DNA from 4 places in the Serratia sp. TSA_130.1 genome. Region 3 is predicted to be linked to each of the others. Evidence: predicted binding sites of a transcription regulator. Region 3 holds the regulator's gene; each other region holds the start of a gene.
What was found. The regulator Fur, encoded in region 3, represses iron uptake genes when iron is present. The targets are predictions, from matches to a motif close to ATAATAATGAGAACNACTATCAA.

Region 1: a site for Fur is predicted at 5,261-5,283, ahead of ACUTQY_RS03585 (isochorismate synthase). Genes of this name have one in related genera too.
Region 2: a site for Fur is predicted at 5,181-5,203, ahead of fes (enterochelin esterase). Genes of this name have one in related genera too.
Region 4: a site for Fur is predicted at 5,712-5,734, ahead of fepD (Fe(3+)-siderophore ABC transporter permease). Genes of this name have one in related genera too.

What each region holds. Positions count from the first base shown of each region.
Region 1 is NZ_JBQZFS010000001.1:767,734-775,497, forward strand. Features, by position in the region: gene ACUTQY_RS03560 (serine-tRNA(Ala) deacylase AlaX) at 1-506, opposite strand, end outside; gene ACUTQY_RS03565 (LysR family transcriptional regulator) at 592-1,527, shown strand; gene alkB (DNA oxidative demethylase AlkB) at 1,510-2,157, opposite strand; gene rarD (EamA family transporter RarD) at 2,297-3,175, shown strand; gene dhbA (2,3-dihydro-2,3-dihydroxybenzoate dehydrogenase) at 3,177-3,935, opposite strand; gene ACUTQY_RS03585 (isochorismate synthase) at 4,036-5,226, opposite strand; gene ACUTQY_RS03590 (4'-phosphopantetheinyl transferase family protein) at 5,416-6,108, opposite strand; gene agp (bifunctional glucose-1-phosphatase/inositol phosphatase) at 6,270-7,499, opposite strand; gene ACUTQY_RS03600 (anion permease) at 7,646-7,764, opposite strand, start outside.
Region 2 is NZ_JBQZFS010000004.1:84-7,847, reverse strand. Features, by position in the region: gene ACUTQY_RS15675 (amino acid adenylation domain-containing protein) at 1-3,518, opposite strand, end outside; gene ACUTQY_RS15670 (MbtH family protein) at 3,570-3,794, opposite strand; gene fes (enterochelin esterase) at 3,824-5,131, opposite strand; gene ACUTQY_RS15660 (TonB-dependent siderophore receptor) at 5,334-7,523, shown strand.
Region 3 is NZ_JBQZFS010000002.1:857,809-865,572, forward strand. Features, by position in the region: gene ACUTQY_RS10865 (PadR family transcriptional regulator) at 1-181, opposite strand, end outside; gene pgm (phosphoglucomutase (alpha-D-glucose-1,6-bisphosphate-dependent)) at 373-2,016, opposite strand; gene seqA (replication initiation negative regulator SeqA) at 2,094-2,636, opposite strand; gene ybfF (esterase) at 2,861-3,634, shown strand; gene ybfE (LexA regulated protein) at 3,891-4,178, shown strand; gene fldA (flavodoxin FldA) at 4,442-4,981, shown strand; gene fur (ferric iron uptake transcriptional regulator) at 5,311-5,757, shown strand; gene ACUTQY_RS10900 (beta-N-acetylhexosaminidase) at 6,006-7,764, opposite strand, start outside.
Region 4 is NZ_JBQZFS010000001.1:1,117,137-1,124,900, forward strand. Features, by position in the region: gene ACUTQY_RS05210 (NupC/NupG family nucleoside CNT transporter) at 1-560, shown strand, start outside; tRNA gene ACUTQY_RS05215 (tRNA-Ala) at 679-754, opposite strand; tRNA gene ACUTQY_RS05220 (tRNA-Ala) at 815-890, opposite strand; gene ACUTQY_RS05225 (formate/nitrite transporter family protein) at 1,199-1,984, shown strand; gene gltX (glutamate--tRNA ligase) at 2,051-3,466, opposite strand; tRNA gene ACUTQY_RS05235 (tRNA-Val) at 3,761-3,836, shown strand; tRNA gene ACUTQY_RS05240 (tRNA-Val) at 3,865-3,940, shown strand; tRNA gene ACUTQY_RS05245 (tRNA-Val) at 3,979-4,054, shown strand; tRNA gene ACUTQY_RS05250 (tRNA-Lys) at 4,062-4,137, shown strand; RNA gene ACUTQY_RS05255 (RtT sRNA) at 4,212-4,335, shown strand; gene fepB (Fe2+-enterobactin ABC transporter substrate-binding protein) at 4,527-5,534, shown strand; gene fepD (Fe(3+)-siderophore ABC transporter permease) at 5,750-6,805, shown strand; gene fepG (iron-enterobactin ABC transporter permease) at 6,805-7,764, shown strand, end outside.

The sequences.
Region 1 (7,764 bases), on a different contig from region 3:
CCGAAACCGATCTGGCGCATCCCGTCCACCGCCTGTTGGCGACGCGGCAAATCGGCGGCGATCAGGCGCGCCAGCTCCGCGTGTAAAAACGCCGCCTCCAGCGTCTGTACGTCCGGCCCCGGCGTGAACGTGATGCGCCCTTCTCCCGGCCAATGATGCGCTTTCATCGGCCGCCAACCGCGGGTTTCCCCCAGCCAGCCGATCAGATGGCCGCCGGAGTGCCAGCGGGCGTGCAGCCGGCGTTGCGCTTCGTCGACCTGCATATTGACCGGCCCGATCGGCAGCGGCGCCGCGGTATAGTGCAACACCCTATCCCCCTGCTGCTGCACCCGCAACACGGCGACGCCGTTCAACGCTCCCACGTCGGCCGGCTGCCCGCCGCCCTGCGGGTGAAACAGCGTGGCGTCCAGTTCCACGGCGTAAGCGCCCGCCTCGGCCGGCTCACAGCTCAATACCTGCGCCTGGCCCTGTAAATCGTCGCTGTAGTAATAACGTCGCTCGGTCATCATTTTTCTCCTCGGTTCGAAGAGCCATTATATTCATGTCATAATCGGAGCATAATCCGTCGCCATCACAATGGACCTTTGCGTCATGAGCACAAATCTTTCTTACGCGCTGTTGGCCGAAATGGCCGTTTTCGTCCAGGTCGTGGAGAGCGGCAGCTTTTCCGCCGCCGCCCGCAAACTGGGCGCTTCACCTTCCGCCGTCAGCCGCAGCGTGGCGAAGCTCGAACAGGCGCTGGCGCTGCAGCTGCTGCATCGCACCACCCGTAAACTGCGGCTGAGCGAAAGCGGCGAAGAGGCGTTTGCGCACTGCCGCACCCTGCTGGCGGCGGCCGACGCGGTGATGGCGATCGGCGGGCGCGGCGCCGCAGAGCCCGAAGGGCTGGTCAGCGTCAGCGTGCCCAAGGCGGTAGGCCGTTTCGTGCTGCATCCGCACATGCCGGCGTTCCTGCGACGTTACCCGAAGGTGGACGTGAGGCTGCGGCTGGAAGATCGTTATATGGATCTGATCGACGACCGCGTCGATCTGGCGCTACGCATTACCGATCGCCCGTCGCCGGGCTTGATCGGCCGTCAGCTGATGCGAATAGACCACCTGCTGTGCGCCACGCCGCACTATCTGGCGCAGCACGGCGCGCCGCAGCACCCGCACGATTTGGCGGCGCACAGCTGCATCTATCTGGGAGAAACGCCGAGCGACGCGCAATGGAAGTTCCGCCGCAGCGGCAAAACGGTGACGGTCAAGGTGCGCGGCCGCTACGCCGCCAACCACACCGGCGTGCGGCTGGACGCGGTGAAACGGCATATCGGCATCGGCAGCCTGCCGTACTTTACCGCCCGCCAGGCGCTCGACGAGGGCGAGATCGTGCAGGTACTGCCGGAATGGGATTTCCTCAGCAGCTATCACGGCGGCCTGTGGTTGCTTTACGCGCCCAACCAGTATCTGCCGCCCAAACTGCGGGTGTTTATCGACTATCTCGTCGCCTGCCTGGCGCAGGAGCCGCAGCTAAAGCGCCTTGCGTAGCGTGATGTTGATGCGGTGCGGCCCCACCAGCGAGTGGTAGCCTTCCTTGACCGGCAGGATGCCGTGGAAACAGAGCCGCGACGGGCCGCCCCACACCACCACGTCGCCGTGCGCCAATGGGATGCGCCGCGCCCGGTCGCTGCGTTGCAGCCCGCCGAACTGAAACACTGCCGGCAACCCGAGCGACACCGAGACGATCGGCGCGCCGAAGTCGTGCTCGTCTTTATCCTGATGCAGCGACAGCTTGCTGCCCGGATCGTAACGGTTCATCAAACAGGAATCCGGCACGAAGGGGCCAAAGCCCGCCTGCTGCGCGGCTTCGTCCGCCAACGCCATCAGAATAGGCGGGATCGGCGGCCAGCGTTTGCCGCTGCGCGCGTCGCGTTCCGAGTAACGGTAGCCGCGGCTGTCGCTGGTCCAGCCGTTGCCGCACCAGCTCATCGCCACCGACATCACGTGCCCGCCGGGGGTGGTCAAATGCTGCCACGGCACCTGCGCCACCACGCCCTGCACCGCCGCCAGCAGTGCCGGCCCGTGATCGCGCACAAAGCCGTGCATCACCACCGCGCCGGGGGCGATCTCTTCACGCCACGGCGGCGGCAGCGCGTCTTCAAAAAGATCGATTGTCATCGCCAAAGCCTGTATGAATACACAGTATCCATTGTAACCCGCCGCCGCCGATTGTCCAGCGCCCGGCTGCGCCATTGTCGTTGGCGGCAAATTTCTCTACAGTAGCCGCCATAAAATCAATCACTCACCAGGAATGCGTGTGATTAAGGGCATCACTCTTTCGGTCGTCGCCTCCATCTTGTTCGGCGCGATGTATTACTTCACCTCTACCCTCACCCCGCTGAACGGCGAACAGGTCTACGGCTGGCGCACGCTGCTGACGCTGCCGTTCCTGACGCTGTTCATGGCGCTGTCCGGCGATTGGCGCAAGGTGAGCGACACGCTGGTCGGGATAGGCCAACGGCCGCCGCGTCTGCTGGGCCTGCTGCTCACCTCGGCGCTGCTGGGAGTGCAGCTGTGGCTGTTCCTGTGGGCGCCGCTGCACGGCAAGGCGCTCGACGTGTCGCTCGGCTATTTTCTGCTGCCGCTGACCATGGTGCTGGCGGGCCGTTTGATCTACCGCGATCGGCTGTCGCTGCTGCAAAAACTGGCGGTGGCGTGCGCCGTGGCGGGGGTGGGCAATGAACTGTATCAGGCGGGCGGCGTATCGTGGCCGACGCTGGTGGTAGCGCTGGGGTATCCGCTCTACTTTATTTTGCGGCGGCGTTTCGGCACCGACAATCTCGGCGGCCTGTGGTGCGAGCTGACGCTGATGCTGCCGGCGGCGGCCTGGTTCGCCTTCGGCGACGGCGGCGCGGCGGCGCTGCAGATCAATGCCGAGCTGTATTGGCGCATTCCGCTGCTCGGCGTCATCAGCGCCGTGGCGCTGGTGTGTTACATCCTCGCCAGCCGCATGCTGCCGTTCAGCCTGTTCGGCCTGCTGAGCTATGTGGAACCGGTGCTGCTGGTGCTCGTCGCGCTGCTGCTCGGCGAGAGCATCAGCCAAAGCGAATGGCCAACCTATCTGGCGATCTGGCTGGCGGTGCTGCTGCTGGCGGCGGAGGGCGCGCGGCACCTGCTGCGCCGCCAGCGGGTCTGACTCAGGCGGCCAGCGTGGCGCCGCCGTCGATCACGATGTCCTGCATGGTGATGTGGCTGGCCAAATCCGAGGCCAGGAACAGCACCGCGTTGGCGATCTCATCCGGGCGGGCGATTTTGCCCAGCGGGATCCCCAACTTGAACATCTCGGGGAAGCCGGCGATGGTGCGTTGCTGCGCATCGTCGGTCTGCCACATGCCGCGCTGCATCGGCGTGTCGGTCGAGCCCGGCGACACCAGATTGCACCGCACGCCGAACGGCGCCATCTCCAACCCCACGCAGTGGTTCAGGCTGGTCAGCGCCGCCTTGGAGGCGCAGTAGGCCGCCATCTGCGCGCGCGGCACGTGCGCGGCGTTGGAGCCGATGCTGACGATCGCCCCGCTGCGCTGCGCCTTGAAGTGCGGCAGCACGGCGCGGAACAGGTAAAACGCCCCCGAGGCGTTGACGTTGATGCACTGGTGCCAGTCATCCACGCTCAGATCTTCGGTATTGCCCATGCGCAGAATGCCGGCGGCGTTGACCAACACGTCCAGTCGCGGGTTCTCCGCCAGCTGTTGGCGGCACACCGCCTCCACCTGCTCCGGCCGGCTGATGTCCAACGTCACGCAGGGGTAAGGCAGATCCGGATTGGCGAATTCTCGGTCAAACCCCACCACCTCGGCGCCCTGGGTTAAAAAGTGGCGGGCGATCTGCTCGCCGATGCCGCGCGCCGCGCCGGTCACCCACACGCGTTTGCCGGTGAAATCCATCTGAATGCTCATGCGCGCACCGCCATCCGGGCGCACCGCCGGGTCATGTTGTTGTTCATCGTTGTCTCCTGCGAAAGGCTATGACGCGGCGCGGACTGCGCCGCAAAGAGGCCTACAGCGCGCCGCTGTTCAGGCCGAAAGCGTTGAGCATGGTGCCCAGTTTGGCGGTGGTTTCCATCCACTCGGACTGCGGCGTCGAGGCGGCGACGATGCCCGCGCCGGCGAACAGCCGCACCCGGTTGCCGCGCAGCAGCCCGCTGCGGATGACGATCGCCCACTCGCCGTCGCCGTTGGCGTCGCACCAGCCGACGATGCCGCTGAACAAGCCGCGATCGTGCGGTTCCAGAGCGGCGATCAGCTGGCGGGCGCTTTCGGTCGGGAAGCCGCACAGCGCCGGCGTCGGATGCAGCAGGCAGGCCAGCTGCATCACGTTGAGATCCGGATTCAGCAACTCGCCGCGAATGCGGGTGGACAGGTGCCACATGGTGCCGGTGCTGAGCAGCGACGGGCCGCTGGGTACGCTCAGGGTGGCGCACAGCGGCGTCAGATGCCGACGAATATCGTCGATCACCAGCTTGTGTTCGTATTTGTCTTTGGTCGAGCGCATCAGGCGCTCGCTGCCGAGGCGATCCTGCTGCGGATCGTCCTGCCGGCGCGCCGAGCCCGCCAGCGGATTGGTGTGGATCTCGCCGCCCTGCTTGCGGATCAGCAGTTCAGGGCTGGCGCCGATCAACACGCTGCCATCGGCCAGCGGCAGGGAGAAGTGGTAACCGGTCGGGTTCTGCACCATCAGGTTATTGAGGATCCGGTGGCCGGCCACCGGCTGCTCCAGCTCGATATCGAGGATGCGCGACAGCACCGCCTTGTCCAGCTTGCCTTGTTTAAAGCGGCTGACCGCTTCCGCGACCGCGTGTTTGAATCGCGGTTCGTCTGGAATACTGGTGCAGGCGACCAGGCGATGCGGCTGTTGCAGCATCGGGCGCGCGGCGCGGATAAAGCTGTCGTTGGCGACGAATCGGCTTTCTTCAGGTATATACAGGCAGGAAGGCCGGCGCGTGTCGAACGGAATGGCGCCCACCACCACCGGAGCCGCCTGGCCGGCGGCTTTGGCGCGCGCCAGCGCCTGGCGAATATGCTGCGCCAGCGCGCTGCCTTCCTGCTCGCCGCCGAACGCCGGCGTCTCGATACGCTCAAACACGCCGTGGGCGGAGAGGGAACGGAATTCTGACCGGTACAAAAAGGTCGATTGTTCGGCGTACTCAAACCCGGAGAAGGTTTGGTTTTCTGTCGTCAGTGTCGCCACAAGACCACTCCTTTGTTGCGCCTCACCAATGATAATGTTTATGCGAATAATTATCATTAGCTGTAAAGGGTGGGTAAATTACACCGGATCCCCACCGTCGGTCAATCTCCGATGAATGAATCTTTCCGCACGCCGCGGCAAATTCGCGTTACGCCACAACAAGAAATAACACACTGTTATTATTGTGTTTTAGCAAAAAATAAAAGTCGTGACATCGTCACCTTCACGCCAAAACCGCCCGGCGAAACGCCGTCCGGCGCAGCAATGCGGCGTCAACGTGGTGAGCAGCGCCAATTCGAACGTCTGCCGCTGCGCATCCACCGCCACCATCCGCGCATCAAGAAAATCGAAATATCGGCGCACCTGCGGGTACAGCGCTTTGAACAGGCTCTCTTTGGCGGAAAACGTCAGCGTCAGCAGCTCGTTGAACGGCAGCGTTTCGCCCAGCAACGTCTCGCGCTCCACCGGTGAAACGATCGCGCTCCACAGCTCCTCCGCTCGCGCCACGGACAGCAGCGTCTCCACATCCAGCCCAACGCCGCCCAGCCCGCTCTCTCGGTGTACGGCGCACAACGCGGTATGCGAATTATGGCTCAGCGCCCCGGCGATGCCCGGCGGCCACTGCGGCGCGCGATCTTCGCCGCGCGCCAGGGTGAAGTCGGCGAAACCGAGCGGCGCCAGCAGCTGCCGTGCCAGCACACGCCCGGCCAGATACTCCGCACGGCGTTTCGGCACCGCGCGCGCCAGATGGTCCGGCAGCGCAAATCCCGCCTCGGGAAAACTGTCGTCGCGATACTCCGCCAGCGCAAACTGGCAGCACGCCACCTGGCCCGGATAGCCGTCCGGCGTGAAAAATTCGATATTGCGGATAAAAGTGGGCAACGGCGGTATCCATGATAAGCAGGCAGGCTGATGATGTTAGCCCCCGAAACGGCCTGCAACAATGACCCTGGGCAAAATAAATGGCGTTAAGTCCCGCGCGGCGGCGCGTTGGACGAAGTGGGAAAAGGCCTCTCCCCCGCATTCGGGAGAGAGGCCGGGCATTACAAGATGCCTTTCATGGTCTTCTCGAAATCGCTCCAGGCGCAGAAGCCGTCTTTATCGATCGGGCAGCCTTTCAGCGCCAGCGTCACGCGCTGCGGCGGGGTTTGCAGCGTCAGCGGCGTCGCCTTGCGCAACTGCTCGGTGGACTGATAGACGTACTCGATCTTCAGCAATTCACGGTCGTTCTGCGCGTCGCGCCAACGCTGGAATACCAGTTTGCCGCCGATCGGCGTTTTCTCGTACTGCTGCGGCAGCTGATACGGCTGGAACTGCATGGCCGACAGCAGCGAGGCGATATTGGAGTCGTGGCCCACCAGCACCGTCAGCTTCGGCGCGTCCGGTTTGCGCTCGCCCAGCAGCGCGTTGTTGATGTAGGTCAGCAGCGGCTTGGCGACGTTCTGCGCCACCACCGGCGAGGTGAACAGCGAATCCTGATAGCCGTCTTTCAACTGCGCCAGCTGCTGCCACTGGTGCGGCGTGGCGATTTTGCCCCAGGCCACCTCTTTCATCGGGAAACCTTCGTAGTACTGCAGCATAAAGGCGTCCACCAGCGAGTTGCCCACCCGCAGCGGGCCGGAGACGCCCGGCTCTTTGCCCGGCACCGCGCTCATCACGCTGGCTTCTTTGTTCAGGTCGCAGTGTTTGTCGGTCTTGCAGGCGGCGGAATCCTTGTAGTCGATGATCTTCGCCAACTGCTGATAAGAGGCGTCCAGCTTCAGCGATCCCAGCGCGGCGTTCATCGCCGCCAGCGCCTGCTGGTTGAAGGCTTCGCTGGTGTCGGTGATGATCGGGTTGAAGGTCGGATCCATCTCGCCCATCTTGTCCTGATGGTGCACGCTGACGTCGCAGCCGGGGAACGCGCCATTGCTGAAGAACTGCGCGGTGGCCACCGTGCGCTGCAGGCTGTTGGCGTAGACGTACACGCTGCCGGCGGTCGGGCAGCCCTCTTGCGGCAACAGGCCGGTCTGCTTCAGCCAGGCGTTGAAATAGTGCCCCATATACACTTCCAGCACCCCGCCCTTGGTGGTCAGCTGGCCGCCCGGCGTTTCCCAGGCCGGCCAGGCCTTCGGCGTGGACTGCGCCAGCACGCTGCCGTTGTTGGCCAGCGGCGCGCGCAGGTTATGGCGGCTCATCACCAGCACCTGTTCCAGTTGATAACCACCGGCGTCCGCCAGCGCGTTCCCGGTGAATAACAAAGGCAGGCACAGCAATAACGTTTTTTTTCTCATCCGCAGAGGCTCCCGGAAAATGATTATTTTTAAGGTGTTAGCGTTTGCCTGCGTATGATGGCGGGGTTAGTGTGACAAGTGTGTGACAGGGTTCACGGGAAAAGATCGTACCAGCGGCCACCGGGCGGCGGCCGCTGTGCGTCAACTCAGTACCACAGGCTCATGATTGGCCAGCCGATCAGCAGCAGCGCGGCGATGTACACCACGCCGAGAATGCCCCCCAGGCGCCAGTAGTCTTTCGACTTCACATAGCCGCAGCCGTAGA
Region 2 (7,764 bases), on a different contig from region 3:
GCGGCATCAAACGCCTGTTCCGCCGCGGTTTCCAGATCGCCGGATACGGGATGACGCTGCATCAATTCACCGGCGGCGGCGGTTTCAACCACCAACTGGCCGTCGCGGATCCGCGCGCCCAGCGCCGGGTGTGCCGTACGCAGCTGTTCCAACGCATAACGCAGCTGTGCCGGTTGCAATTCGGCAGGCACGCGCAGGAAAACGCCGTGCGCGAAGAGACGATGCATGTCGCCCGTCTCGGCAAACCAGTGCAGGATCGGCAGCCCGTCGATCGGGCCTTGCTGCACGCTGCGCGCGGCCTGAGATCCAACGGCCAGCGGCTGCATCGCCTGCGCCATGCGCGCGGGGGTGTGCAGCGCGAAGATCTCACGCGGCCGCAGCAGATACCCGTTGCGCCGCAGGGCGGTGCCCAGCCCCATCGCCGAGATGCTGTCGCCGCCGAGCGCGAAGAAATCGTCGTCGGCACCGACGCGCTCCATCCCCAACAGCTGCGCCATGGCGCGGCAAATCAGCCTTTCCTGCTCGGTGGCCGGCTCGCGCAGGCTTTGCGCCAGCGTCTCCTGCGGTTTGGGCAGCGCCTGACGGTCAATCTTGCCGTTAACGTTAAGCGGCAGCTCCGGCATCACCACCAGGATCGCCGGCACCATGTAATCCGGCAGACGCTGCGCCAACTGCGCCAGCAGCTCGCTCTGCAGCGCGGGTGAGGCGCGCCGCGCGTCATCCTGCACCGAGCAGTAACCGATCAGGCGATAGGTAGCGCCGATCGGCTCGGCGATCACCACCGCCCGCCCCACGTCCGGCAAGGCAGCCAGCGCGCTCTCCACTTCACCCAGCTCGACGCGGAAGCCGCGCACCTTGATTTGGTGATCGGTACGGCCAATGAACACCAGCTGGCCGTCCGCGCTCCAACGCATCAGATCGCCGCTGCGGTACATCACCTCGCCGTCGGCGAACGGATTGGCGACAAAGCGCGCCGCCGTCAGATCCGGGCGGCGCAGGTAACCGCGCGCGATGCCCTTGCCTGAAATGTACAGTTCCCCCGCCGCGCCGATCGGCACCGGCTGCAGGCGACTGTCGAGCAGCCAGACTTCGGTATTGGCCAGGGGGCGCCCGATCACCGGCTGGTCTGCGGCCGTGACCGGCGCGCCGAGGGTATCGACGGTGTATTCGGACGGGCCGTAATAGTTATGGATCTCGACTTCCGGATGCTGCCGCATCAGGTTCCACAGCGTCGGTGTCGCCGCCTCGCCGCCGATCATCACAAACGCCGGCAGCGGAAACTGTCCCTTCAGCAGGCCGCAATCCACCAACTGCGAGAGGAACGACGGCGTGATATCCAGCAGATCGATCGGGGTCTGTTGGGTCTGTTCGAGCAACGCCCAGGGGTCGCGGCGCAGCTCTTCATCGAAGATAACCAGTTCGCTGCCCATCATCATGCAGAACAGCGGCTCCCAGGAGGAGTCGAAAGAGAACGAAGCGGTATGCCCGGCGCGCAGACGCCGCCCGCGGCGAGCCTGGAATTTTTCAATCGCCGGGCCGAACAGCGAGGCCTGATGCGACAAGAACAGGTTCAGCAGCCCGCGGTGCGTGGACATCACGCCTTTGGGTTTGCCGGTCGAACCGGAGGTGTAAATCATGTAGGCCAGATGCGCCTCGTTCAGCGGCGCGCGCCGCTCTTCGTCCGATATCTGCGCGGCCTCGGCGGCCGCGCAGCGCGCCCGGCATTGCGCCTCATCGAGGCACATGATCTGCGGCAGATCCGGCATGTTGGCCCGCGTGTCGCTGTGGGTCAGCAGCATCACCGGCCGCGCGTCGTCGCACATCAGCGCCAGACGTTCACGCGGATAATCCAGATCGAGCGGCATATAGGCCGCGCCGCTGGCCAACACGCCAAACAGCGCGACCAGCGTGTCCACCGAGCGCGGAATGCCGATGGCGACCACGTCTTCGGCGCCGATGCCGCTTTCGATCAGCACGCGCCCCAGTTGCATCACCCGTTCACTGAGTTGACGGTAGCTGAGGCGCACATCGCCGCAGGTCACCGCCAACGCCTCGGGCTGTCGCTCAACCTGACGCTGGAAAGCGTCCATGATCGACACCATGCCCGCCGGCGGCGTCAGCTCAGCGCCGCGCCCCCAGGCCGCGAGTTGGCGCAGCTCCCCTTCGCTGACCAGCGCCAGTTGACCGTTCGGCTGATGCGGCCGCCGCGCCAGTTGCTGCAGCCAATGGCCAATGCGCTCCGCATGGCCTTGCAAGGTGCGCGGCGCGTATTTGGCCGGGTTGGCCACCAACGACAGCGTCAGCACGCCGCTTCGAAAACCGATCTCAAACTCGAGGTCGTCGACCGGCCCCATCGCCAGCGTATGGGTAACGGCCGCTTGACCGTCGAAGGACAAGGCGCTGTGGTAAACCTTGACGTTGACCACCGGGCCGTACAGCTCCTGATGGCCGCCGACCAGGCCGAGATCGCGTTTGACCTGCTCCGCCTCATAGCGTTGATGGCGCCGCACCTGTTTGATTTCCGCCGCGGTGGCCTGGCAGACGTCCGCCAGCGACATCTCCGGCGTCACGTTCAGCAGCAGCGGCAGCACGTTAACCACCGGGCCGATCGCCGCCAGCGCCTGCGAGCCCATGCGGCGCATGAAAGGAAAACCGATGGAGAGCCGGGTTTCGCCGCTCATGCGCGCCAGATACATCGCCAGCGCCGCCGTGACGATATCGGCCGGTTGCAACGACTGCAGCGCTGCATCGCGCAGCGCTTCGTCAAACAGCGACTCCGGCAGCACCAGCGCCTGTTTGAGCGGCCGAGCGCCCGGTTCGACCTCGCGGTTTTCCGTCGCCAATGACAGCGGCGACGGCAGATCGCGCAGATGCTGCCGCCAGAATTCGGCCGCCCGCTGGCGTGCGGGCGACGTTTGCCATTGCTGAAACTCTTCCACCACCTTGCCGAACGGGGTAAACGGCGAGGCCGCCGGCGACAGCCCGTGGCGCAGCGCGCGGTAGATATCGGCGATCCGGCGGGTGATGGCCTCGAAGCTGAAGCCGTCCAGGGTCAGATGATGAAAGCGCTGGTACCAGAACCAGCGATCGGCGCTGATGCGGATCACCGCATGGCGATAGAGCGGGCGCTCGCCGTCCGCGGGCAGATCCTGCGCCAGATCGTCGTGCATCAGCGCCAGCGCCGCCTGTTCGGCGTCTGGCCGCGCGCTGAAGTCAAACCACTCCGGCGCCAGCACCCGCGCGGGATCCGCGTTCAGCGGTAAACGTTGCACCGGCTGGCCGTCCTGCGCCTCAAAGAAGCGCGCCTGAACCGTATCCGCCTCCGCCAGCCCCTGGCGAATCGCGCGCTCCAGCGCCGAACGATCGATATCGCCGTGCAGTTCGGTGTAGTGCGCCACGGCAAAGCTGTTGCGCCGCAGCGCGATTTGGTCGGCAATCCAGATCCCCGGTTGCGCCGCAACCAGCGGATAATCCCGATACTCGACCTGAGTATCCGGCAAAGAAAGCGTTTCTGACATGGTGTCTGTCCTTTTCCTCAAACGGAATGTAGCGATGTGGCTGTGCGGCGATTAACGCGGCGCATCCGCCGCTTTCAACGACGCCGGCCGCATGTCCTGCCAGTGCGCTTCGATATAGTCGATACATTCACCGCGCGACGCCGGCCCCATCAACACGCGCCATCCCGGCGGCGTATCGGCAAACTGCGGCCACAGCGAGTACTGCTGTTGCGCGTTGACCAACACGGAGAAACGGAGACTTTCGTCATCGAACGGGTTTTGTTGTTCCTGAGTCATTTGCCTTACCTGTCTGTCAAAATGTGGAATTACTTCATTGCGGAAAGCAGCCGGCGCACGCCGTCCACCAGACCGCCGCGCCAGCAGAGCGCGTCATGTCCGCCGGAATACACGCGGTAGTCGGCACGATGCCCGGCCGCCGTCAGCGCCTGGTGCATCTGGCGATTGACGAATTCGATGTCCGCCTCCCGATCGCCGGCTTGCTGAATCACGGTGAGCGTCGGCGCGGTCGCGCCGCGCTGCCGAACCTGGCGTATCAACCAGCCTTCCTCCAACTCATGGCGTTTTTCGAACTGGGTAACGAATTGCACCGTGGGCCACCAGAAGGAGCCGGACTGGCTCAGCACATGGCCGAAGCGCTCGGGCCAGTGCAGGCCGGCGTATAACGCCGCCAGTCCGCCGTAGCTCTGGCCGGCGACCACGGTGCGCGCCCCCTCTTCGCTGAACGGTTCGCGCCGCTGCGCCTGCGGCAGCAGTTCGTCGATCACCGCCTGCCAAAAGGCGGCGTTGCAAGGCAGCTCGTTTTCCCGGTGTTCGCCATCGATCGCATCGATCAGCAGCCAGCACGCGGGCGGCAGATGCCCTTTTGCGGTCTCGTTCTCAATCACCGGCAGCAATGCGTGCCTTTCGATCCAGTTCTGGCCGTCGAGCAGCAGCACCAGCGGGCGGTTCGCGTTGTCCGCCGCCTCGCCGCCGGCATACAGCCATACGCGCCGCCGGGTGCCCAGCCGTTCGCTGTGCCAGTGAAAAAGCTGTAGCCGCGCTTCATCCAACGGCCGATCGGCGGCCTGCCAGGCGCTTTGGTCGTCCGCGTCCGGCCCCTGAGCCAGGGAAACGGCGCGCGGGCGATAAGCCGGCCCCAGCGAGGTGCGATTCAGCGGATCGGCGATCGCCAACGGGAACAGCGATACCCACCAGGCGCGCTGCTGGCGATCGCGCAACGTTTCGTCGTCGCTGAAGACGGGAGGAAGATCCCGCGCTGTAATCGGGATCAGGCTGTAACTGCCGCGCCAGCGGCGATCGACAACGGCCGCACCGTACCAAACGTCGGTGCCGGGGAGCCTTTTCAGGCTGCTGGGGGTCGTGCTGTGATGGTCGGTAATGCCGTTGATATCGGCATAGACGCGACATATCGGCGAGAGCCGCTCGTCGCCGGCAGGATCGCGCCATAGCCAGGTCATTCTGACGTGCTGTTCATCGTGCGCTTCGACGACAGGCGTGCCATGAGCGGCAACCTTCTGCCACCACGCGGATTGCCCTGCCGCCTCTTCACGCAGCCACTGCGCCGCCAATCCCTCACGACCGTTTTCTGGCCTCTTTTCCGGCAAAAACTCCATAGCGCCCCTTACATAACGTGCGTGACTTTTACAAAACCTGACAATCGTATTGATACTCATTATCATTTTCAATACTATTTGTCGGATTTTTGCCGTCGTGCAAACGCGACGTCTCCGCGTTGACGAGGGAAACCGTATTCATCGGCATTGCGGGGTTTATCAGGGTGGCATTACACACAAAAGTAGGCATGCAGGAGAGATAATGAATATTAGAAACAAAGGGATAGAAAACGATAGTGCAGAGGCGATGTCCGCCAACCGGCTGTTGCTGGGGGCGACGCTGGCGCTACTGCCCTTCGCGCAAAACGCTTTTGCCGCGGCGGACGAGACGATGGTGGTGACCGCCGACGCGCAGAGCAGCGTGACCGCGCCCGTCAAAGGGATCGTCGCCAAAGAGAGCGCCGCCGGCACCAAAACCGCCGCCCCGCTGAGCAAAACCCCGCAGTCCATCTCGGTGGTGACGCGCGAGCAAATGAACGACCAGGAACCGGCGTCGGTCGCCGACGCCTTGAACTACACCAGCGGGGTGATCACCACCTATCGCGGCAATTCCAACCGCAATGACGAAGTGATCAGCCGCGGCTTCCGCTACGCGCCCAAGCTGCTCGACGGCCTGCACTTTGGCCTCTCGAGCCAAAACGGCGGCGCCGGGCAGATCGATCCCTGGTTGCTGGAGCGCGTGGAAATGGTGCACGGCCCGGCCGGCGTGCTTTACGGCCAGGTCAGCCCCGGCGGCGTGGTGGTGATGACCAGCAAACGCCCTACCGCCCAGAGCATTCACGAAGTTAAATTCAGCACCGGTAACCGTCATCTTGCGGAAACGGCGTTCGACTTCGGCGGCAAACTCAACGACGACAACACCCTGTTCTATCGCCTGAACGGTATCGCCAGAACCGAACATGAGTTTGTCAAAGACAGCAAGCAGCAACGGGTGGCCATCGCCCCGGCCTTCACCTGGCTGCCGAACGAAGACACCAGTTTTACGCTGCTGACCAGCTACCAGAACGATCCGAAAGCCGGATCGCGCAACTTCCTGCCGCGCGCCGGCACGCTGTTCCCGACCAGCGCGGGCTATGTGCCCTATGACTTCAACATCAGCGAACCCAGCTTCAACAAGTCGCGGCGCGAGCAGGCGTCGATCGGCTACAGCCTCGAGCACAACTTCAGCGATGCGCTGTCGTTTACCCAGAACCTGCGTTTCACCCACCGTGATGAGGACTATAAATATCTGGTTTATAACGTAAACTCGAAGGTCAACGACCACACCGTCACCCGCATGGCGCAACATGAAACGCAGATGACCAACGAGTTTGGCGTGGATAACCAGCTGAAGGGCCTGTTCGACACCGGCGAGGTGAAGCACACGGTGCTGGGCGGATTGGATTACCGCTACAGCCATATCGATTCGAAGATGTATCGCGATCGCGGCAACGATTACCCGATCGACTGGGCCAACCCGGTTCGTCCCAGCATCGATGGCAGCACGCTGGCGCTGGCTTCCAGCGATTTGAAGACGCTGAATCAGGTCGGGGTGTATCTGCAGGACCAGCTGGCGTGGAATAACTGGAACCTGCTGCTGTCCGGCCGTCAGGACTGGTCGCAGGTCAACACCCGCGATCGCACCAGCGGCGGCAAAGAGCAGACCTACAACGATGCCCAGTTCACCGGCCGTGCGGGCCTGCTCTACGCCTTCGACAACGGCATTTCGCCGTACGTCAGCTACAGCACCTCGTTCGATCCTAACCTGTACCCGAGCGCGCCGGGCGCCGACCCGCTCAAGCCGACCACCGGCAAACAAACCGAGGTGGGCGTGAAGTACCAGATCCCGGGCGGCAACACCCTGCTGACCCTTTCCTGGTTCGACATCACCCAACGCAATGTGGCGTCTTACAACCGTCTCACCTCCGCCTACGAGCAGATCGGTGAGGTGAAATCCAAAGGGATTGAGGCGGAAGTGCACGCTCAGCCGACGCCGGAGATCAAGCTGATCGCCGCCTACACCTACACCGACGTGGTGACCAAAGACTCCAACTCGGCGGACGAAATCGGCCACAGCCCGGCGGGCATTCCGCGCCACGCGGCGTCCGCCTGGGGCAGCTACAGCTTCCTGAGCGGTGCGCTCAATGGCCTGACCGTCGGCAGCGGCGTGCGTTACATCGGCGATGCGCCGGCCGACGCCACCGGCCAGTACGACGTGCCGCACTACACGCTGTACGACGCCATGGTGAAATATGATCTCGGCCAGGCCTCGCCGGCGCTGCGCGGTGCGGCGCTGCAGCTCAACGTGCAGAACCTGACGGACAAGAAATACGTTTCATCCTGCAGCGGCGAGTACGCCTGCTTCTACGGCAGCGGCCGCAGCGTCATCGCTTCGGTGAACTACCGCTGGTAACGAAAAGGGGCGGCCAGCGCCGTAATGCTTGTCAGTTAGCTTTTTTCTGAAGGTATTGGTGACGTATTTCGGTCGATAAATGTGAGATGCACCATGAAACTCATGCGCCTCGACCGAGCAAGGGACCGTAGGCGCGGTCCCTTGCAACCCGCGCCTTTGCCCTATCAGACGGTTGGCTTTGCCAACTGCCCTCTCTCCGCCATACCGCATTGAGGCCGGCTGCGACAGGCGTCCCTGCCTG
Region 3 (7,764 bases):
GCAGCACCAGGCGCAGATCGCCGTGTTCGAACAGACGATGACGCCCGCCCCGGCCGCCGCGCCCACCCCGGCCGTGCTCTTCGCCTTCGCCGCCGAAGTGATGGCGCCCGCCGCGATGACGACGACCCTCTTCGCATTCATGGTGATGATGATGCCGGTGTAAGCCTAATCGATGAAACATAAGGTGAGACCTCGCTTTAGTAGGGAACATCAATACGAGGTTGTTTAGATATATCTAAACAGCATCGATAGCGCTAATCTAGATCGATATATCTAAATGCGCAAGCGCGTGCCGTGAAAAAGATATATCTAAATAGCGCCCATAAAAAAAGCGCTGTAAAAACAGCGCTTTTTATCAATCAAGAAAAGTGATTACTTGGCGGAAGCCAGCACTTCGCTGACGATCTCGACCGCTTCGTGCTCAATCTTCTCGCGGTGCTCCGCCCCGAGGAAGCTCTCGCAGTAGATCTTGTAAGCCTCTTCGGTGCCGGAAGGACGAGCCGCGAACCAACCGTTGTCGGTCATCACTTTCAGGCCGCCGATCGACGCGCCGTTGCCCGGCGCTGCGGTCAGACGTGCGGTGATCGGGTCCCCGCCCAGCGTACTGGCCTTGACCATCTCCGGCGACAGCTTGGACAGCGCCGCTTTCTGCGCATGGGTTGCCGGCGCCTGGATGCGGTTGTAGCTTGGCGCGCCGAAGCGCTTGGCCAGATCGTCATAGTGATGCTGCGGGTTCTCACCGGTTACCGCGGTGATTTCAGCCGCCAGCAGGCACATGATGATGCCGTCTTTGTCGGTCGACCACGGCTGGCCGTTGAAGCGCAGGAACGAGGCCCCGGCGCTCTCTTCGCCGCCAAAGCCCAGGCTGCCGTCGAACAGACCGTCCACGAACCACTTGAAGCCGACCGGCACTTCCACCAGCTTGCGGCCCAGATCGGCCACCACGCGATCGATCATCGCGCTGGACACCAGCGTTTTACCTACCGCAACATCGGCGCCCCACTGCGGGCGATGCTGGAACAGGTAGTTGATGGCTACCGCCAGATAGTGGTTCGGGTTCATCAGACCCTTCGGCGTGACGATGCCGTGGCGGTCGTAATCCGGATCGTTGGCGAACGCCAAATCGAATTTGTCGCGCAGCGCCAGCAGGCCGGCCATCGCCGACTCCGACGAGCAGTCCATGCGGATGATGCCGTCGTGATCCAGGTGCATAAAGCGGAACGTCTGATCGATGGAATCGTTCACCAGCGTCAGATCCAGCTTGTAGTGTTCCGCCACCCGCTGCCAATAGGCGATGCCGGAACCGCCGAGCGGATCCACGCCCAGCTTCAGGCCGGCGCGTTGGATGGCCGGCATGTCGACCACCTCCACCAGCCCTTCGACGTAAGGCTGCACCAGATCTTTGGCGTGCAGGTGGCCGCTGTTCCAGGCCTTGTCCAGCGACTGACGCTGCACGCCTTTCAGCTGCTGCGCCAGCAGTTCGTTGGCGCGCTTTTCGATCACCGACGTCAGGTTGGTGTCAGCCGGGCCGCCGTTCGGCGGATTGTATTTGATGCCGCCGTCTTCCGGCGGGTTGTGGGACGGCGTAATGACGATGCCGTCGGCCTGCGCGCCGCCGCGGCGGTTGTGGCACAAAATGGCGTGCGATACCGCCGGCGTTGGCGTGAAGCCGTTGTTTTCCTGCACGATCACATCGACGCCGTTGGCGGTCAGCACTTCCAGCACGGAAATGAAGGCCGGCTCGGACAGTGCATGGGTGTCTTTGCCCACGTAGCACGGGCCGGTAGTGCCTTGCTGATGACGAACTTCGGCGATCGCCTGAGCGATGGCGAGAATGTGCGCTTCGTTGAAGCTGTGGCGCTGCGCGCTGCCGCGGTGGCCGGAGGTGCCAAACTTCACCGCATGTGCGGCATTGCCGGCTTCCGGTTGCAGCACATAGTACTGCGACGTCAGCTGGGCTACGTTGATCAGATCGCTTTGACGGGCGGGCTGCCCGGCACGTGGATTATTCGCCATCGACATATCTCCCTCATCCCTGTCGGTGACCGGGCAAATACGTCGCGCACGGCCATCATGACGGGCTGTTCGCTAAATTAGACGGTACCGCAAACTTTCTCGATCAGTTCCGCCGGGAACTGCATGGCCTGCATGATGTGTTCGATCATGCTGCGTTTGCGGCCGGTATTGGTATTGGTGATCACCCAGTAAGGGGTGCCCGGCACATGCTTCGGCTTGGTATGCGTGCCGTTGGCCAGCAGGGTCTGCTGATCGCCGGCGAAATAGGTGCGGGTACGGCCGGTCAACGCCTCGGTGGCGGCGGCAAAACCGGCGGCATCGAGGGTGTACAGCGTGGACAGCACCAGCATGAAACGGTTGACCGCTTTGTTCTGCTCGGCGTATTCATCCGACAGCAGCAGTTCACGCACGGCGCGTACGCGATCGCGCGGGCGCTGAACCGGCGCCGCTTTTTCCGCTTCGACGGACGGCGACGCACTGGCGGCAGGCAACGCGCGCACCGGCTGACCGGCGGTGAATTTCAACATGCGGCGTAAAATATCGGACGCGCTTTCACCGATGTGTTGCGTGTGGCTGGCAATATAACGGTAAAGCTCTTCGTCGACTTCAATAGTTTTCATCTTTATCCAATACTGTTTTTTCTACTTAGAACCTGAAGCCAGATCCTGCATTCAAGCCATGGGATTATAAGGTTAAAAGCGCTGGGGCGAACACAACAATGTGCCTCCGGACGGCAAATGCAGACTAATACCTATAGCCGGCACTGCCAAGCCCGCGCCGCGAAAATTCCGCATGATTCATCGTGCGATTCAATCATGATACCCTAATCTGAATCTCTCTCAGTATGAACTTCGCCATGAAATTACATTATCAACTGCTGGCCGCCGAGTCAGACGCGCTGCCGGTGCTGCTGATCCACGGGCTGTTCGGCAATCTGGACAACCTGGGCGTGCTGGCGCGCGATCTGCATCAGCGTCACAGCGTAATTAAGGTCGATCTGCGCAACCACGGCCTCTCCCCGCGCGCCGACGAGATGAACTACCCCGCGATGGCGCAGGATCTGCTGGAGCTGCTCGACGAACTGCGGCTTGAGAAAGCGATCGTCATCGGCCATTCGATGGGCGGCAAAGCGGCGATGGCGCTGACCGCCATCGCGCCCGAGCGCGTCGCCAAGCTGATCGTCATCGACGTCGCGCCGGTGAATTACCAGACCCGACGTCACGACGAGATTTTCGCCGCCCTGAAGGCCGTCAGCGCCGCCGGCATCACCCAGCGCCAGGCCGCCGCCCAGCTGATGCGCGATTACCTGCAGGAAGAAGGCGTGATCCAGTTCCTGCTGAAGTCCTTCCATAACGGCGAATGGCGCTTCAACCTGCCGGTGCTGATTGAGCGCTATGATGACATCACCGGCTGGCAGGACGTGCCGGCCTGGCCGCACCCGACCCTGTTCATTCGCGGCGGCCTGTCGCCGTACGTGCAGGACAGCTACCGTGCGGACATCGCCCGCCAGTTCCCGCAGGCCCGCGCGCACGTTGTTGCCGGCACCGGCCATTGGGTGCATGCCGAAAAACCGGAGGCGGTGCTGCGTGCCATCCACCGTTTCCTCGACGAAGCCTGAAAAATACGCTCACCTGGCGAAAAAACGCGCTAAAGATAACGGCTTAGCGCGTTTAGCCCGCAGTTAGGCATTGTCGCCGCTCCATCTGCTGGGGTAATATGGCGCGCTATAATTTTGCCGCCGCGCCAGCGCGTTCGCGAACGCCGGGTCGGGGGTGAATTTGGGTTAGGGTTTATTGGCCCGAAGTGTGTTAACCGATGCCTCCGGAAGCGTGCGAGCGCTTTTTGATGCAAACTCCCTTGCAGTACCGCTACCTATGGCAAAAGAACAAACGGATCGCACGACGCTGGATCTGTTCGCAGATGAACGCCGTCCGGGGCGCCCGAAAACCAACCCGCTTTCCCGCGATGAACAGCTTAGAATCAATAAGCGCAATCAGTTACGGCGCGATAAAGTGCGTGGATTGCGGCGCGTAGAGCTGAAAATCAACGCGGATGCGGTGGACGCCCTGAACAAACTGGCGGAACAGCGCAACATCAGCCGCAGCGAACTCATCGAGCAGATGCTGTTGGCGCAACTGGCGGAAGAACAGCCGGAACATTGATCTCTTCGGCCGCACGCGCGGCGCGGCGTTAAGGACAACGCCGGATCGACACGCTTTTCTTCATCTCCGGCATCGCATAAATGCGATAAAACCCCGGCGCCACTTTCTGGCATGATACGCATTTACCGGTAAGAGACTGCGCCTGTCGGCGCCCGCCCCCCGCGGCGAACGGCTCTTGCCATGGCATCATTTTAATCGGCGTCAGCGGCGGCAGTGCTGGCATCGAGTAATGCAATTACTTGAATTTAAAGGTTATACGCGATATGGCTACTGTAGGCATTTTCTTTGGCAGCGACACTGGCAATACCGAAAACATTGCCAAAATGATCCAGAAAATTCTCCAGAAACAGTTTGGCGACGACGTCTCTGAAGTGCATGACATCGCTAAAAGCAGCAAAGAAGACCTGGAAGGGTTCGATATCCTGCTGCTGGGCATCCCGACCTGGTACTACGGTGAAGCGCAGTGTGACTGGGACGATTTCTTCCCGACGCTGGAAGACGTCGATTTCAACGGCAAACTGGTGGCGCTGTTCGGCTGCGGCGACCAGGAAGACTACGCGGAATATTTCTGTGACGCGATGGGTACCATCCGCGACATCATCGAACCGCGCGGCGCGGCCATCGTGGGCCACTGGCCGACCAAAGGCTACCACTTCGAAGCCTCCAAAGGCCTGGCGGACGACAACCACTTCATCGGTCTGGCGATCGACGAAGACCGTCAGCCGGAGCTGACCAACGAGCGTGTCGACGCCTGGGTCAAACAGATCGTCGAAGAGCTGAGCCTGGCCGATATCGTCGGCTAAACGCCGGGACTGGCGAAAGGTTGAACAAAGGCCCTGTAAAGTGCATAGTGTGCCGACAGGGCCGTCATCGGCAACAGGGATTGCTGCGATAGAAGCTACAGATTTGTAACTTCCCACCCCGTCACGGTAGACTGAGATATCGGTTTATCCCATCCATCAAGGCGTTGCATGCAAAACATGCAATAGTGCAATTATATCTTTGTTAACAACCGGCGGTTTCCATTTAGTACAACCGGTTCTATAATGAGACGCATTAACTCTTTGTGCCGACCGATGCCACAGGCGAGTACGCCTCAACTTGATTAGCATAGTAACAGGACTGAATTCGCATGACCGACAACAACATCGCATTGAAGAAGGCCGGCTTAAAAGTCACGCTTCCGCGACTCAAAATCCTGGAAGTACTGCAAAATCCGGAATGCCATCACGTCAGTGCGGAAGATTTGTACAAAAAACTGATTGATATGGGCGAAGAGATCGGGCTGGCGACGGTTTATCGCGTACTGAACCAGTTTGACGATGCGGGCATTGTGACACGTCACAATTTCGAAGGCGGCAAGTCCGTGTTCGAGCTGACCCAACAGCATCACCACGATCACCTGATTTGCCTGGATTGCGGCAAAGTGATCGAATTCAGCGACGAATCCATCGAAGTGCGCCAGCGTGACATCGCCAAGCAGCACGGCATCAAGCTCACCAACCACAGTCTGTACCTGTACGGCCACTGTGAAACCGGTGACTGTCGCGAAGACGAAACGCTGCACGACAAGAAATAAGCCCTGACCGGCTATGAAAAACCGCCTCATTTTGAGGCGGTTTTTTTATGCCCGCCGTACAGCGGGAAAAAAATCCCCGGACCAGCCGGGGAAAATCATGTCATGAAATACCACAATTGCAGCGGCACAGCGACTCCACGTACTACTCTCACTACAACGTCCGCCTTGCGCCGACACGCGCGGGCGAACGCATTCCCCCTTCGTTATGATGCGGCCCGCCGCCAAAACTGCGGGCCGCACCGCCCTTCTTAGACCTTCTCGGCGCGGCTGTAGCGTTTGCCGTCCGGGCTGACCGAGCGCACCTGTACTTCGCCGGAGACCGTAGGTTTAGCCTTGGCATCATAGCGCTGCCACTGCTTACCGCCGTCGGTGGAGTACTCGATGCCCAACCCCGGCAGCGCGATATTCGCCTCCAGCTTGCCGCCCGCCACGCGAGCGCCCGGCACCGGCAGACGATAAGCCACGCCGCCTTTGTCCAGCTTGGCCAGTTCACGCTGGCCCAGAATATTGGCGAAGCGTAGCCAATCTTTCTCCAGCGTCTTGGTATCGACAAAGTGGGTTTCCCCGCCTTTGTATTCGCGGCCGGCGCGATAGTCCTGCTCCCAACCGGCGCGATGCCAGGCGCGCTCCGCCACCGACAGCGCGCGTGGGAAGATCATGTATTCCATCTGCGGATCGGTGCGCTGGGTTTCGCTCCACAGCTGAGCGGAAAGTCCATATGCCCCCGGCCACGGCTTGTCGCTCTTGGCGTTGAAGTGGTTGCCGTCTCGGTCAACCGAGGTTTCCGCGTTCTGTGGCATGTTGTCCGGCGCGAAGCTGAACACCTTGCGCTCGTCGCTGAAGCGGGTGCCCCAGTAGTAACCGCGCTCGTCCGGGTTCACCTCGTAAGGGAAGTCCATATAGACGTAGTCCGGGTTGGAGACCACCACTTCATACCCTTTGTTGGCCCAGTCGTTGACGCTGTCGAAACCGCCCCAGTACAGGGTGTCCCAGAAGTTGACCCCCACGCGCGAGGTGGCGAACGCCTTCGAACTCTCGGCGTCTTTCAGGCCGTCTTGCCAGGCCTGCATTCTGTCGATGCCGTGCGCCTTCACCAGCTTGCTGACCTCTTGGCCGAAGTAGCTCGGCAGGTGCTCCATGTCGGCCACTTTGCCCTCTTTGATCATCACCTGGCACACCTGAGACTTGGCCCACGGCTTGTCTTCATTGCTCTGGTCAATGATGCCTTTACCCGGTTCCGGTTTCGCCTTGTCGGTGTAGCCGGCGCCCAGGCGGATGTTTTTCGCTTCGTCGCCGCCAAAGTGCCAGGTCTTAATCGGCTGGCCGGCTTCTTTATGCATCTGGGCAATCTCGCCAATCACCTTGTCGACAAAGCGCTGGGAGGAATCCAGGCACGGGTTCAGGTAACTCTGACGGTTAAAGAACTGCACCGAGGTGGTATTGGAGGTATCGGTCGGATCCACCAGGCGGAACTCGTTGGCCTCCTGCTCTTTGCCGGCGGCATGCAGTTTCTTGTAGCGCGCTTCCATCGAGACCACCGCCGCGCGGGCGTGCGCCGGCATGTCGATCTCCGGGATCACCTCAATCTGGCGCGCCTGGGCGTATTTGATGATGTCGATGTAGTCCTGACGAGTGAAGAAACCGCCGTAGACATCCGGCCCCTGGCCGTACTGCGGCAGCAGGCAGGTGGTTTCGCTCAGATCGTGGCAGCGCTGGCCGCCGACTTCCGTCAACTCAGGCAAGCCGGGAATTTCGATACGCCAACCTTCGTCATCGCTCAGGTGGAAGTGGAATTTGTTGAGCTTGTAAGCCGCCATCTGATCCAGCAGGCGCAGCACCGCATCCTTCTTATGGAAGTTGCGCGCCACGTCGAGGAAAATGCCGCGATACTGGAAGCGCGGCGCATCGCTGGCGTCGAGCGTGGCGATCTTGCCGCTGCCGTCGGTCGGCACTAACGACAGGATAGACTGCAACCCGTAGAACACCCCGGCCTGATCGAAGCCGATC
Region 4 (7,764 bases), on a different contig from region 3:
CGCTGGTCAACCCGTACGACACCAATAAAGAAGAAGAGCTGCACCTCGGTAACCTGCACGAAGGCCAGAGCTTCTTCGAAATGCTGGGTGAATATATCCTGGCCGGCTTCAAAGTAGCGATTATCGTCGCCGCGATGCTGATTGGTTTCATCGCCCTGATCGCCGCGCTTAACGGCGTGTTCAGCGCCATCTTCGGCCTGAGCTTCCAGGAAATCCTCGGCTACTTCTTCTATCCGTTCGCCTGGATCATGGGTATTCCTAAGCACGAAGCCCTGCAGGTCGGCAGCATCATGGCCACCAAGCTGGTTTCCAACGAATTCGTGGCAATGATGGAACTGCAGAAAGTCTCTGCCGAGCTGTCGCCGCGCAGCCTGGGGATCCTGTCGGTGTTCCTGGTGTCCTTCGCCAACTTCTCTTCCATCGGCATCGTGGCCGGTGCGATCAAGGGCCTGAACGAACACCAGGGCAACGTAGTGTCCCGCTTCGGTCTGAAGCTGGTCTACGGCTCTACGCTGGTCAGCATCCTGTCCGCTTCTATCGCGGGTCTGGTGCTGGGCTAAGCCTGAAATTTACAGCAATGATAAGGCGCCTGCGGGCGCCTTTTTTATTGGCTGGCCTTCGGCGAAGGTGAAATAACGCAAAGCAAAAAGCCGACCCTAAGGTCGGCTTTTCAAATGGTGGTGGAGCTAGACGGGATCGAACCGTCGACCTCTTGCATGCCATGCAAGCGCTCTCCCAGCTGAGCTATAGCCCCACAAAAGTGGTACGCGTTGACCGGCGTTACGGTATTCCCCAACCTCTCTGAGAAGAAGGTTGGTGGAGCTAGACGGGATCGAACCGTCGACCTCTTGCATGCCATGCAAGCGCTCTCCCAGCTGAGCTATAGCCCCGTTCCACAATCACTTTGTGCTGTGAACGGGGCGCATAATATGAAACCCGCTCAAAGCTGTCAACGGCTAAATTGAATTACTGAATCAAGCGTTGAAAAAGCCGCCAAATCAGCATCTTTGGCGCCAAAAAATCATCACTTTGCGCAGAGTTCATCCATTTTGCGCGCTACTTCTCAAAATGGCAAAAGACCCTGCATATCACGTTGATTTTTAATTAACGGAATGTTAGCGAAATGCGCTTGAGTCGGGCTCCCGAGCGGCATAGACTGCCCGCGCCATAAACTTTATTACTATAAACCGAGTCCGTCATGTCTTTGCATTCACCAAAAGAAATCGCCGCCCTCGCCGTTCAGGCCGGGGTAAACAAAAGCCGCGCCCCTCTCGCTAATCTGCTGATTCTGGGCTTTCTCGCCGGCGCCTTTATCGCCACCGGCTTCCTGCTGGATATTCACGTCATCGGCACCCTGCCGGCCGAATGGGGCTCTTTCGGCGCGCTGTTGGGCGCCGCGGTCTTCCCTATCGGTTTGATCCTGACCATTCTGGCCGGCGGCGAACTGCTGACCGGCAACATGATGACCTTGCCAATGGCCTGGTTCGCCCGTGAAATTCCCGCCATCGCCGTGCTGCGCAACTGGTTTTGGGTCACCCTGGCCAACTTCGCCGGCAGCGTGGCCGTCGCCTACTTCTTCGGCCACCTGCTGGGCCTGACCGAAGGCGCGTTTTTACATAAGACGCTGGCGATCGCGCAGGCCAAAGTGGATGCGGACTTCCTGCACGCCTTCATTTCCGGCGTCGGCTGCAACTGGTTGGTATGCCTGGCGGTGTGGTTAGCCTTCGCCAGCAAAGATGTGCCGGGCAAAGTGATCGGCATGTGGTTCCCGGTCATGGCTTTTGTCGCCATCGGCTTCCAGCACGTGGTGGCGAATATGTTCATCATCCCGGCGGCCATCTTTGCCGGCGGCATGGGCTGGGAGCAGTATCTGCCTAATTTCGTCGCGGTATTTCTCGGCAATGCGCTGGGCGGCGCCGGCTTTGTCGGGTTGATGTATTTCCTCGCCTACCGTCCGGGTTTGCCGGCTAGCGAACAAGCCTGACAAAGCGCAATAAAAAAGCCCCGGGATCGCTCCACGGGGCTTTTTCTTTAAGGCGTATCAGCCTAATCAGGCTTGAGCTTCACGCTCGGCGATGTAAGCCAGCGCCATATCGATACGCTGCAGCGAACGCTTCTGGCCGATCGCATGCACGGTCACGTCCATGCCCGGCGACTGGCCGGCGCCGGTCACCGCGACACGCAGCGGCATGCCGACTTTACCCATGCCGACGCCCAGCTCATCCGCCGTGCCCTGAATGGCGTCGTGCACGTTTTCCGGCGTCCAGACGGTGATGGCGGCCAGCTTGGCGCGCACCGCTTCCAGCGGCTGACGCGCGACCGGACGCAGGTGCTTCTTGGCGGCGTCGGCGTCGAACTCGCTGAAGTCTTCGTAGAAGTAACGGCAAGACTCCGCCATCTCTTTCAGCGTCTTGCAGCGCTCGCCCAGCAGCTTGACGATGTCCTTCAGTTCCGGTCCGTTGCGGGTTTCAATGCCCAGTTGCTCAACGTGCCATGCCAGATGCACCGCCACTTCTTCCGCCGGCATATGGTTGATGTAGTGGTGGTTCAGCCACTGCAGCTTCTCGGTGTTGAACGCGCTGGCGGATTTGTTGATCGCTTCCAGCGTGAAGAACTCTTTCATCTCGTCGATGGAGAAGATCTCCTGATCGCCGTGGGACCAGCCCAGACGCACCAGGTAGTTCAGCAGCGCCTGCGGCAGATAGCCGTCGTCGCGGTACTGCATCACGCCCACGGCGCCGTGACGCTTGGACAGCTTTTTACCGTCGTCGCCAAGGATCATCGACACGTGCGCGTATTCCGGCACCGGCGCGCCCAGCGCTTTCAGAATGTTGATCTGGCGCGGGGTGTTGTTGATGTGGTCTTCGCCACGGATCACGTGGGTGATTTCCATGTCCCAGTCATCGACAACGACGCAGAAGTTATAGGTTGGCGAACCGTCGGTGCGGCGGATGATCAGATCGTCCAGCTCCTGGTTGCTGAATTCGATCGGGCCGCGAATTTTATCGTCGAAGATCACCGACCCTTCCTGCGGGTTACGGAAGCGCACCACGTGCGGCTCGTCGTCGGTGTGGCTGCACTGGCTGTCACGGCAGTGGCCGTCGTAACGCGGCTTCTCGCCGTTTTCCATCTGCTTCTCGCGCAGCGCTTCCAGGCGTTCCTTGGAGCAATAGCATTTATAGGCCGTGCCCTGCTCCAGCATTTCGTCGATGACCGCATTGTAGCGATCGAAACGCTTGGTCTGGAAGTACGGGCCTTCATCCCAATCCAGGTTCAACCAGTTCATGCCATCCATAATTGCGTCGATCGCGTCCTGGGTAGAGCGTTCCAGATCGGTATCTTCGATACGCAGAACGAACTCACCGCCCGCATGGCGGCTGAACAACCAGGAATAAAGTGCGGTACGCGCGCCGCCGACGTGAAGATAGCCGGTCGGGCTCGGTGCAAAACGGGTTTTGATTTTCATTGGGTTCACTGCCTTATTACGCAACGCGTGTCGGCGATGGCCGACGATTGCTCGGAATTGAAAAAAGAGTGGACGACATTGTATCACCACGCGCTAATTCCTCAACGCCGACACGATATTGCGCCGGTCGATTTCGCGCGTTTTGCGGCGAGTTTCACAGAGCGTTGCGCAAAGAATCGGCGCCGTTGGCGATAATTATCGCGCCCTGCCTAAATTTGCGGCGAACGATTGAAATCATTTTAAAAACCGTTGACTCACTTTGAACTATCCCTATAATGCGACTCCAACAAGACGGGGCGATTAGCTCAGTTGGTAGAGCATCTCCTTTACACGGAGGGGGTCGGCGGTTCGAGCCCGTCATCGCCCACCATCTTGTTGAGAAAAATGAGAACGAATGAGGGTGATTAGCTCAGTTGGTAGAGCATCTCCTTTACACGGAGGGGGTCGGCGGTTCGAGCCCGTCATCACCCACCATCATTCTCTCGTTTAGCAGTGCCTGGAAGTCCTGAAGTGGGTGATTAGCTCAGTTGGTAGAGCATCTCCTTTACACGGAGGGGGTCGGCGGTTCGAGCCCGTCATCACCCACCACTTCTGCGGGTCGTTAGCTCAGTTGGTAGAGCAGTTGACTTTTAATCAATTGGTCGCAGGTTCGAATCCTGCACGACCCACCAATTCAGAGAAAAGCGCCTTTTGGCGCTTTTTTCGTTTCTGCACCATCCGACTCTAACTTCATCTCTCGCCGACAGAGTTCACCGGGTCGTGTAGGATGAAGAACCGTAGAGGTTCGAGCATCGCGCAGCGATACGACAACGCGCAGCGTTGCCCGCAGGGTGAGGCCACAGGCCGAATCAATCCTGCACGACCCACCCATTCAGAAAAAAGCGCCTTTTGGCGCTTTTTTCGTTTCTGCCGTTCGCCTCCCTTTCTTCATTCGCCACGCGCTGAGATACGAATGGTTATCATTTTGACGGCTTGAATGGTAAATTAGCGGGCATAACACTCCCCAGCAATCCGCACGCGGATTGATACGCCTTAGTTTAAGGAAAGAAAGAGCCCGCTCATGACCCTATCCTTACGTCAGCTGTTCATTTCAGTTATTGCCGCCGCGGCCTTGCTGCTCAGCGGTTGCGGCCCGGACGACAAGAGCGACGGGCAGAAACCGTCCGCCCCCGCTGCCGACAGCAGTTGGCCGCGCACCATCGATAGCGCTAAAGGGAAGTTCACGCTGGAAAAACCGCCGCAGCGCATCGTATCCACCAGCGTCACCATCACCGGCACGTTACTGGCTATCGACGCCCCGGTGGTCGCCAGCGCCGCCACCAGCCCAAATCCCCTGGTGGCCGATCAACAAGGCTTCTTTACCCAGTGGAGCGAAGTGGCCAAACAGCGCCACGTCGAACGGCTGTATCAGGTGGAACCCAATGCCGAAGCCGTTGCCGCCGCCGCGCCGGATTTGATCGTCGTCGCCGCGACCGGCGGTGATTCGGCGCTGAAACTGTACGATCAGCTGTCCGCCATTGCGCCGACGCTGGTGCTCGATTACGGCGACAAAAGCTGGCAACAGCTGGCCAGCGAGCTCGGTGAGATCACCGGTCACGAAGCCGGCGCCAAACAGGCGGAAGATCGTTTCGAGCAGCGCGTGGAACAAGTGAAGCAGGCGATTACCCTGCCGCCGCAGCCGACCACGCCGCTGGTGTATGCCGACAACGGCCGCGAAGCCATGCTGTGGACGCCGGGCTCCGCCCAAGGCAAGCTGCTGACCCAGCTCGGTTTCCAGCTGGCTACCCCGCCGGAAAGCGCCAAAGGCAACGCCAGCATGGGTAAACGCCATGACATCATCCAGATCTCCGGCGAAAAAATGGCCGAAGGCCTGAACGGCAAAACCCTGATCCTGTTCGCCACCAATGAGCGCAAAGTGCAAGAGGTGCTGGCCAACCCGTTCCTCAAGCATCTGGAACCGGTGGAACAGCGGCACGTCTACGCCGTCGGCAACGATACCTTCCGCCTCGATTACTACAGCGCCACCAACATGCTGAACCAAATCGAACGGTTGTTCAAAAAGCCCTGAATCACGCCGTCGGCAGGCCAGTCCCCTGCCGACGCTTTTCGCAAACGGGGCAACCATTCACATTCAATCAATTGAAATATCAATAGTTATTAACATCGTCCACGCGCCTTCGCCACCAACCGGCGGGTGCATGCGGGCGTAAACTCGTGTTACTATTGGCGCCCTTCACGAACGCAAATAACAATGAGAATAAAAATCATAAAGGAGTTACCGGTGTGAACGTACCCACTCCGACTGAGCGGACGCTTTCGTCCGCACCGCACGCAGCTTACGCCAGTGGCTTCAAACGCATCGCCGGGTTCGGTATCGGCTTGGCGTTGTTGTTGCTGTGCATCATTGCCAGCCTGATGCTGGGTTCCAAAGCCATCCCCTTCCATACCGTCTGGCTCAGCCTACAGGGCGCCGCGAGCGGCTCCGACAGCACCATCATTCTCAACGCCCGGGTGCCCCGTACGCTGGCGGGCATTTTGGCCGGCATGGCGCTCGGCGCCGCCGGCGCGCTGATTCAGGCGCTGACGCGCAACCCGCTGGCCGATCCCGGCGTGCTCGGCATCAACGCCGGCGCCAGCTTCGCCGTAGTCATCGGCATCATGTTTTTCGGCGCCGCCACCACCGAAAGCTATATGGCCTATGCCTTTGTCGGCGCCGCCGTCACCACCCTGCTGGTCTACCTGATCGGCACGCTGGCGGGCGGGCGCATCAACCCGGTGCGGCTGACGCTGGCCGGCGTGGCGATCGGCGCGGTGTTGCTCGGCATCACCACCGGGCTGTCGCTGATCGATCCACAAACCTTCGACCAACTGCGCTTCTGGCAGGCCGGCACGCTGGATATCCGCACGCTGGCCACCCTGCCGGTGACCGCCCCCGCCATTTTGCTCGGCTGCCTGCTGACGCTGCTCATCGCCCGGCCGCTGAATACCATCGGCATGGGGGAAGATCTGGCTATCGCGCTCGGCGCGCGCGTAGTGCTGACTCAGGCGATCGCAGTGATCGCCATTACGCTCCTGTGCGGCGCGGCGACCGCCACCGTCGGCCCGATCAGTTTCATCGGCCTGATGGTGCCGCATATCGCCCGCTGGTGGGTCGGCCCCGACCAACGCTGGATCCTGCCCTACTCCATGCTGCTGGCGCCGATTTTACTGCTGTGCGCCGACGTGGTCGGCCGCTTGCTGGCGGCCGGTGAGCTGCGGGTTTCCATCGTGGCGGCCTTCATCGGCGCGCCGGTGCTGATCTGGCTGGTGCGCCGCAAGAAAACGCTGGGGGGTCTGTGATGAGTCTGCCGCACACGCTGCATATCGGCCGCCCTGACGGCGTCATCAACGGGCGCCTGCCGCTGCGCCTGCTGCTGGTCAACCTTTCACTGTTGGCGCTGTGTCTGGCGATGGCCGTCGCCGCCCTGTGCTACGGCACGCTGCAACTTTCGCTGGAGCAGGTTTTTGCCGCGCTGACCGGCGAGGCGCCGAAAAACCTGGTCACCGTGGTCACCCAATGGCGCTTGCCGCGCATCGCCATGGCGCTGCTGTTAGGCGCCGCGCTCGGCATGAGCGGCGCCATCTTCCAGTCGATTATCCGCAACCCGCTCGGCAGCCCGGACGTGATTGGCTTTAACATGGGGGCTTACACCGGCGCGCTGATCGCCATCACCCTGTTCAACGGCGGCTATTACTACATCGCCGGCGGCGCGCTGGCCGGCGGCATTCTCGCCGCGCTGGCCATCTACCTGCTGGCCTGGCGGCAAGGCATCGCCGGCTTCCGGCTGATCATCGTCGGCATCGCCATCAGCGCGGTGCTGGTCTCCACCAATACCTGGCTGATCATCACCGCCTCGCTCGAGCGCGCCATGGACGCCGCCATGTGGCAGGCCGGTTCGCTCAACGGCATGACCTGGCAGAAAGCCCAGCCCGCCACGGCGTTTATCGTGCTGGCGGCCGCCGCCGCGCTGTTGATGGGCAAACGGCTACAGCTGCTGGAAATGGGCGACGACACGGCGCGCGCGCTGGGCGTCAATGCCGAAAGCAGCCGGCTGTGGCTGATGCTGTTCGGCGTCACCCTCACCGCCGCCGTCACCGCCACCGCCGGGCCGATTTCCTTTATCGCGCTGGCGGCGCCGCAAATCGCCCGCCGCTTGGCCGGGCAATCCTCGGTCACCCTGACGTCCTCGGCGCTGATGGGCGCGGCGCTGCTGCTCGGCGCCGACGTGGTGTCCCAACATCTTTTCGCGCCGATCCAA